DNA from 2 places in the Rhizobium sp. 01L410 genome. Region 1 is predicted to be linked to the other one. Evidence: predicted binding sites of a transcription regulator. Region 1 holds the regulator's gene; the other holds the start of a gene.
The links. Region 1 encodes LexA, which represses DNA repair genes until DNA is damaged. Its sites were predicted from a motif close to TGTTCNNNNTGTGTTCNG; they were not measured.
Positions count from the first base shown of each region.

Region 2: a site for LexA is predicted at 1,805-1,822, ahead of AC1DV9_RS04725 (ribonuclease T2 family protein). Genes of this name have one in related genera too.

Region 1 is NZ_JBFTST010000008.1:96,209-100,412, forward strand. It holds gene kdsA (3-deoxy-8-phosphooctulonate synthase) at 1-329, opposite strand, end outside; gene AC1DV9_RS18465 (VOC family protein) at 326-1,204, opposite strand; gene lexA (transcriptional repressor LexA) at 1,409-2,122, shown strand; gene AC1DV9_RS18475 (ComEC/Rec2 family competence protein) at 2,103-4,204, opposite strand, start outside.
Region 2 is NZ_JBFTST010000002.1:37,557-41,760, forward strand. It holds gene AC1DV9_RS04715 (DMT family transporter) at 1-727, opposite strand, end outside; gene AC1DV9_RS04720 (lysophospholipase) at 757-1,686, opposite strand; gene AC1DV9_RS04725 (ribonuclease T2 family protein) at 1,837-2,574, shown strand; gene ettA (energy-dependent translational throttle protein EttA) at 2,688-4,204, shown strand, end outside.

The DNA.
Region 1 (4,204 bases):
TGCTCGCACTGCTCTTCCGTGTGGATATCGGTCAGAACAGGAAAGCCGAATTCCTTCTTCAGATCGGAGAAGACTTCGAGCGCCTTTTCAAGACCGATGCCGCGCTCGGCAGAAAGCGATGTGCGGTTCGCCTTGTCGAAAGACGACTTATACACGAGGCCGATACCGAGCGACTTGCAGAGTTCGCTCAGAACACCGGCGACCATGAAAGCATGGTCGCGGCTTTCCATCTGGCAAGGACCGGCGATCAGCGACAGCTTGCCCGTATTCGAAAAAGTAACGCGTCCAGCACCCTCGCCGGCGACGACTTCTGCATTGGTATTTGTCATTGGGTCTCCTCGAAGGCAAAGATTGCGCCTTGTCCCGGCGCCGGCTTCACCAGCAGACGATTGTTCATACTGACATGGGTGATCCCGTTAGCAGCCAAATGCGCCGCTGTCACGGCCAGATCACCGACCGAAAAGACGATTGCGCGCGCCCTGAGGCCGTTATCGGTGACAAGTGGCTCGGCATCGAAATAGGCCTCCATGCCCTCGTTCGAGAAGATGGAAAGTCTCCCGTTCGGCAATTCGAAGGATAGGCCGAGTGCCGCCTCCTTAGGCTCCACTCCACCGCTGGCCGTCTCCAGAAATTCAGCGAAGGCCTGCGGATCCTCAGCGCTCAGGGCAATCTCGCTGATGCCGGTGACGCCGTTTGCATGGGTTTCCAGTGCCTTGCGATCGGCCGGAAAGGCGTTGATCCGCTGGCAGGCGAAGAAGAAGACATCGGGTGCCCGGAGATCGGCGGCAAAGGCGAGCTTGAAGGCGCCTGTCGCCTGTGTTCCGTCGGGCATGACGATCGGCCGCGAGAATTCGACCATATCACCGCCGCTCAGCTGTGCGCCGTCATAGGAAGCCTTGTCCGCATCGGCATCATCGGTGCCGAAGACAACAGCCGAAAAGCCGTCATCGCCGCAGCGGAAGCGGAAGGCCTGATCGCGGGCGACGAAGCTGTTGCCCTTCGCGACGGCCGCGTCGCACTCCGCCTGGTTGGCGACACCGAGCGGTTCGAGATAGGTCCTGTCGGCAAGGAAGACGCAGGCATTCTCCGTTCCGAACGGATGACGGCCATCGGCCGCGACGGTGAAACCGAGACGGCCGAGTCGCTCGCGGGCAACATCTATATGGGTGACGGGCAGTACCAGATGATCGAGCGGATGCGTCATGGCGGTTCCCTCCGGTGAAGCCGGCAGAGATTTGCACGCCCTGCCCGGCAAAGCGCAAGCGTGGATCACCAATCCGGCAAATAAACTTTCAAAAACGACGAAAAATCATCGGAAGTTTTACCAATATTTAGGCACTTGCGGAACACATATGGAACATATAGTGTCCGTTCTGGCTTTGTTTCACGAATCTGGGGAAAGACTTCGATGCTGACGCGCAAACAACAGGAGCTTCTCCTCTTCATTCACGAGCGGATGAAGGAGTCCGGCGTACCGCCGTCCTTCGACGAAATGAAGGACGCGCTCGACCTGGCTTCCAAGTCGGGCATCCATCGCCTGATCACCGCGTTGGAAGAGCGCGGTTTCATTCGCCGCCTACCGAACAGGGCGCGCGCACTCGAGGTCATCAAGCTTCCGGAAGCCTACAGCCCGAGCATTCAGCCGCGCCGCGGATTCTCGCCGAGCGTCATCGAAGGCAGCCTCGGCAAGCCGCAGCCGGTCGCGCCGCCGAAGCCGGCGAACGAGGACAATCACACGTCGATCTCCGTGCCGGTCATGGGCCGGATCGCAGCCGGTGTGCCGATTTCGGCGATCCAGCAGAACACCCACGACATTACAGTTCCCGCCGACATGCTCGGAAACGGTGAGCACTATGCTCTTGAGGTCAAGGGCGACTCCATGATCGAGGCCGGCATCTTCGACGGCGACACGGTCATCATCCGCAACACCAATACCGCCAATGCCGGTGATATCGTCGTTGCGCTCGTCGATGACGAAGAGGCAACACTGAAGCGCTTCCGCCGCAAGGGCGCGTCCATTGCGCTCGAAGCTGCCAACCCGGCTTACGAAACCCGCATTTTTGGACCTGACCGCGTCAAGGTTCAGGGCAAACTCGTCGGCCTTATCCGCCGCTATCACTGAGCGGTTCGCTTTCACCAAAAGCTCCACTGCGCCAGTCATAGGCGCGGTGGCGGGTCCAGGGACGATCGAGACCCTCGAATGATGTGGTGATTTCGGCGATCCCATTGGGGAAACGAAGCTCGACAGCGCCTGTCTTCCGCAATGTCTCCCCGGTGAAAAGCATGGCGCCTGAGCGGCAGGTATCGAGGCGCAGGCGAATCGGTGTGACGACGATATCGGATATGTCGCAGGCTGGGCCAAGGAACGCCGCATTCTCGACCACGGTCAGGATCGAACCGTTGTCGAGCTTCGCCGTACACCAGGCATTTTTCACGCATGAGAAGCGCTCGCCCGTCGCACTCGCCTTGATCGCGTTCATGGTGTCGTTCTGCTGTGTCTCCGTCAGTTTCAGCCTTTCACCGCGCGGTGCGATGGGAATATCCGGCAGCGCCGGGAACGCCGGTGGTAGATGCTCATCGAGCACCAGCGCGCGCCTCCATTGATCAAAGATGAAGCCCGGTGGCCGTTCGCGATTGGTGGCGAGGCCGTTGTCGCTGACGATGCCCGCCATGCTCCCGTCCTCGGCAATCACGATTTTCGGCGGCGGAGGACCTCCAAACATCGCGGCGGCTGTCGTCGATGCCATCAAGATCGCGGTGCCGAGATGGCGCATGCGGCTGCGCAGCAAAGTCAGCAGCAGGAAACCTGTCACCGCCGCGGGAAAGTACCAAGACGCCAGGCGCCCGACGCCGATATCGCCGCCCCATGAGGCAACCGTCCTGGCGATGGCGATCACCAGATCGAGCCCGAAGCCCGTCACCTGCCACGCCCATGCATCGAGGCCGAAGGGCATCAGCAGCATGGCAATGAGGCCGAACGGCATGATGATGAAGGAGATGATCGGCATGGCGGCGAGATTGGCTGGCAGGCCATAGGCCGTCAGCCGGTGGAAGTGCTCGACCGAGAACAATGCAGTCGAGAAGCCGCCGATGACGGAGGTCAGCAGGATGCCGCCGAAGAACGCAGCGGCGGAAGACAGCATCCTGACGGCGCGAAACTTTGCGAAGGGCCGGTCGCGCACCGGCCTCTCCTTCCAGAGCGCATAGCCGGCGACGAGGGCCAGTGTCGCGGCGAAGGACATCTGGAAGCTTGGCCCCATGATCTCCGAGGGTGAGAGGACAATGATCACGAGCGCCGATAAGGCTACGTTGCGCAGACTGATCGACGGCCGGTCGAAGAAGACCGCCGCCAGCATGATTGCCATCATGATAAAGGCGCGTTCGGCGGAGACGGCGAAGCCCGAGATCAGGAAATAGGCGGTGACGGCGGCAAGCGCACCGGCTGCGGCGATCTTCTTGACGGGATAGGCCTGGACGACAGCCGGAAACAGGCTGAGCACGGTGCGGAAGCCGACGAAGAAGATGCCTGCCGACAGCGCCATGTTGAGACCGGAAATGGCAATGATATGCGCAAGCCCGGATTGGCGCAGCGCCTCAGTCGTCCCACTCGAAATGGCGCGACGCTCGTCTGTGACCAGCGCGGCGGCAAAAGCGCCGGTATCCCCCGGCAGGATACCTCTGATACGATCGCCGATGCCGCTTCTCAGACGGTAGAGCCATTCAAGCGCGCGATCCTGCATCGATGAGGGCTCGGGTTCGGCCGCTGGCACCACGGCAGGGGCACCATAAAAGAAACCGTTGCCACCGACGCCGTCGAAATAGGCACCAAACGAAAAGTCGTTGAGGCCGGGAAGAGCGGGGCCTGAGGGCGGCGTCAGCCTTGCCCGACCCTTCAGCCAAGTCCCGGTTTCGAACTCCGCTTTCTGGCCGCGTGCAATCACAGTCACCTGCTCTGGCGGCCGTTTCAGCGCCGGGTTCTCCGTCGCCTTGAGCGCCAGCAGATACCGCCAGCCGCCGCGGCCATCGCTTTCCCGGCGCTCGACCCGGCCTGTCAGCGTTGTCGTTACCGCCGAATCGAGAACGACAGTACCGGCTCTCCAGGTCTCGAATTGTGCAGCGAGGATGCCGACAGCGATCAACATCATGGAGACTAGGCAGATCCGGCTCCACTCTCGGCCGCGATCCATCACTGCGAGCAGCAGAA
Region 2 (4,204 bases), on a different contig from region 1:
CGCGATAGGCATAGACGCCGAGAATGCCGGCGATCGCCGCCATGACGCCGACGCCCGCAAGATAGGCGAAGGCGATCGAAGAGGGCATGACCGGATCGAAGACATCGGAGCCGCTTCCTTCGCCGACATAGAGAATGATGGCGCAGAAAAGCAGGCCCCAGAGGCCCATCTGGAACTGCATGACCCAGGGGTCTTCGCGCTGCGCCAGGGCCCGGTTCATCATCGCCGAAATGGCGATGCAGACGGCGCTGACGACGGGAAGCAGCGCCACGAAGCCGACTTCCTGGAAGCTCGGCTGGATGATCAGGATGGCGCCGAAGAAGCCGACGCCGCAGGCTGTGTAGCGCCGCCAGCCGATGGCTTCGCCGAGGAAAATGCTGCTGAGGATCGTCAGGATGATCGGCTCGACGAAGAAGATGGCGATGGCATCGGCGACCGACATGTATTTCAGCGTCGCGACGAAGGAGATCATCGAGATGGTCATGATGATCCCGCGGATCGCGTGATAGAAGGTCTGCTTCCACGACAGGTCGGCGAGGTTCTTGCGCCAGATGACGACGGGCAGCATGCAGATCGCCTGGACGGCGAAACGCGCGGCGGTAATCTCGGCCGAGGGGACGGTGGCGATCGCCAGCTTGGCGAAGATGTCGATCAGCGGTGAAAACAGCACCGACAGAAGCATGAGCGCCAGGCCCATGGTAACTTCGGAGGAGGTGTTCGTCTTCATTGCCGCGCCTGCCATGTGGAATGTTCCCGTCAGGACCGCATGACCGCGCCGTCGCACCAATCGGCGAAGGCCGAGATGGCATCTGCTGCGCCGGTCTCGTTCAAGGTCTCGTGCCTGAAGTCCTGATATATTTCAGTGGTGATACGGGAGAAGCCCTGCCGTTTCAAATGGTTTGAGAGCCACAGAACGGCTTTTCCGCGCTCCGTTGCCGGATCCTGCCCACCGCCGACAAGATGGATCGGACGATCCTTCGGAAGCCGGTCGAGCTGTTCCTTTTTCATCGCCCGGAATGTCAGTTCGAAAACGTCGAGCCACATCGATACAGAGGCATCGAAGCCGCACAGAGGATCGGCGATATATTTCGCGACCTCCGCCGGATCGCGCGACAGCCAGTCGAATTCCGTTGTGTGGCCGGGAATGGACTTGCCCCAGGCGGCGAAGGTCAATCGCGGCAGCATGCCGCTTGGCACATCCGAGCCCTTCAGCGCCTTTTCGGCGCGCAGGATCATTTGCGCGGCGCGGCCGGAGAGGCCAACGGCGAAATTCGAATTCCAGACGGCAACCGCATCGAATTTCTCCGGATAGGTCTCCGCGGCGTTGAGCGCGATCAGCCCGCCCATCGAATGGCCGAAGAGGATGACGGGGAGCCCCGGGTGCAGGCTCGCTGCATGATCGCGCATGGCGGCGACGTCATCGATGACGCGGGATACACCGTCGCGCCTCGCGAACTGCCCGACCGGCGCATCCGGCGCCTTGGTCTCGCCGTGGCCGCGATGATCGTGCACAAAGACATGATAGCCGCGCGCGGCCATGGCCTCTGCGAAGCGCTGATAGCGTTTCGAATGCTCGGCAAGGCCGTGGCAGACGACGAGGATACCGCGTGGCGCGCCCGCGGCCGTCTCGCTGTGAAAAGCGAGCGACGCTTCTGTCACGTTAAGCCATTGTGTTTGCGAAAACATCCGATCCTCCCGGCGCGCAGAAGATCAGATCGGCCGTCAAATGCAAGCGGGCCTGCGGCGATTTGCAGGGGAAAATGCTGCGATTCAGGGTTGCGGAACGTTGCGCTTCGTGCTTACTTGTTCTTGTATTGTTCTGTCTAGGGGATGGAGATGAGCAGGTTCTTTCTGAATGCGGCAATCGTGGCTTTGTCAGGCCTGTTGGCGGCTTCGGCTTTCGCACAGGAAGGGCAGGGGCGCACGCGCTTCATCCTCGCTGCAAGCTGGCAACCGGCCTTTTGCCAGACGAACCAGAAGAAGCCGGAATGCGCCAGCCAGAGGCGGGATCGCTTCGACGCGACCAATTTTACCCTCCATGGTCTCTGGCCGATGCGGCAGAATTATTGCGGCGTCTCGAAGGAGGAGCAGGCGGCGGACAAGGATGGCGACTGGCGGTCGTTGCCTGAGGTCAAGCTGACGCCGGAGAATGCGGCGGCGCTGGCAAAAGCGATGCCGGGCACGCAATCGGCGCTCGAGCGTCACGAGTGGACCAAGCACGGCACCTGTACGAAACTCTCGGCCGACGCCTATTTCGGCACGGCCGTGCGGCTGATCGGCGATCTCAATGCATCGGCGGTGCGCGAGCTGTTCGCCGCCAATATCGGCAAGTCTGTCAGCGCCGATCAGATCAAGGCCGCCTTCGACAAGAGTTTTGGAGCAGGCGCTGCCGACCGGGTCAAGATGAGCTGCCGCAGGGCCGGCGGTGTGCGGGTTATCAGCGAGCTGACGATCGGCTTGTCTGAGGATGCGGTGGCACCAGGCTCTGCCGATAATCTCGGCACGCTGATCCAGGGGGCGGGACGAACCTCCTTCGGATGCGACCAGGGTGTGGTAGACGCGGCCGGTTTCTGAGGCAAAGACTGCTGCAAAGCGTAAGAGAGGCCGGTTTCGGCGTTGCCCGGGAGCCGGGTTTCGCCTACATAGCGGCCACGGATTTACACGTTTGCGCGCGGAGCAGTTTAAAGATGGCACGTCAGTTCATTTATCACATGTCGGGACTCAACAAGTCTTACGGCGCCAAGAAAATTCTCGAGAACGTCAACCTGTCGTTCTACCCGGATGCCAAGATCGGTATTCTTGGCCCGAACGGCGCCGGTAAGTCGACGGTGCTGCGCATCATCGCCGGTCAGGACAAGGAATACACAGGCGAAGCCTGGCTCGCCGACGGTGCGACCGTTGGCTACCTTGAGCAGGAGCCGCATCTCGATCCGACAAAGACCGCCTTCGAGAACGTCATGATGGGCGTTGCCGACAAGACGGCGATCATCGACCGCTACAACGAGCTGATGATGAACTATTCCGACGAGACGGCGGACGAGGGCGCCAAGCTCCAGGACATCATCGACAGCCAGAATCTCTGGGATCTGGAACAGCAGGTCGAAATGGCGATGGAAGCGCTGCGCTGCCCGCCGAAGGATTCCGACGTCACCATTCTCTCGGGCGGTGAACGCCGCCGTATCGCACTCTGCCGCCTGCTCCTGTCGCAGCCGGACCTGCTGCTGCTCGACGAACCGACCAACCACCTCGACGCAGAAACCATCGCGTGGCTCGAAAAGCACCTGCGCGATTATCCGGGCGCCGTGATGATGATCACCCACGACCGCTACTTCCTCGACAACGTAACGGGCTGGATCCTCGAGCTCGACCGCGGCCGCGGCATTCCGTACGAAGGCAACTACTCTGCCTACCTGACGGCCAAGGCCAAGCGCATGCTGCAGGAAAACCGCGAAGAAGCCGGCCGCCAGAAGGCGCTGTCGCGCGAACAGGAATGGATCGCCTCCAGCCCGAAGGCCCGTCAGGCGAAGTCCAAGGCCCGTATCAAGGCCTACGAACAGCTGGTCGATGCCGCCGAAGGCATCCGTCCCGGCGATGCGCAGATCATCATCCCGGTCTCCGAGCGTCTCGGCAATGTCGTCATCGAGATGGAAGGCATCACCAAGGGCTTCGAAGGCCGCACGCTGATCAACGACCTGTCGATCAAGCTGCCGCCGGGCGGCATCGTCGGCATCATCGGTCCGAACGGCGCCGGCAAGACGACGCTGTTCAAGATGATCACCGGCCAGGAAAAGCCGGATGCCGGTTCGGTGCGCATCGGTGACACCGTGCATCTCGGCTATGTCGACCAGAGCCGCGATGCGCTGGATGGCAACAAGACGGTCTGGGAAGAAATCTCCGGCGGTGCCGAAGTCATCAAGCTCGGCAAGTTCGACATGAACTCCCGCGCCTATTGCGGCGCCTTCAACTTCAAGGGCGGCGACCAGCAGCAGAAGGTCGGCAACCTCTCGGGTGGCCAGCGCAACCGCGTTCACCTTGCCAAGATGCTGAAGGCCGGCGGCAACGTGCTGCTGCTCGACGAACCGACCAACGACCTTGATACGGAAACGCTGGGTGCGCTGGAAACGGCGCTAGAAAACTTCGCCGGCTGCGCCATCATCATCAGCCACGATCGCATGTTCCTCGACCGTCTGGCGACGCATATCCT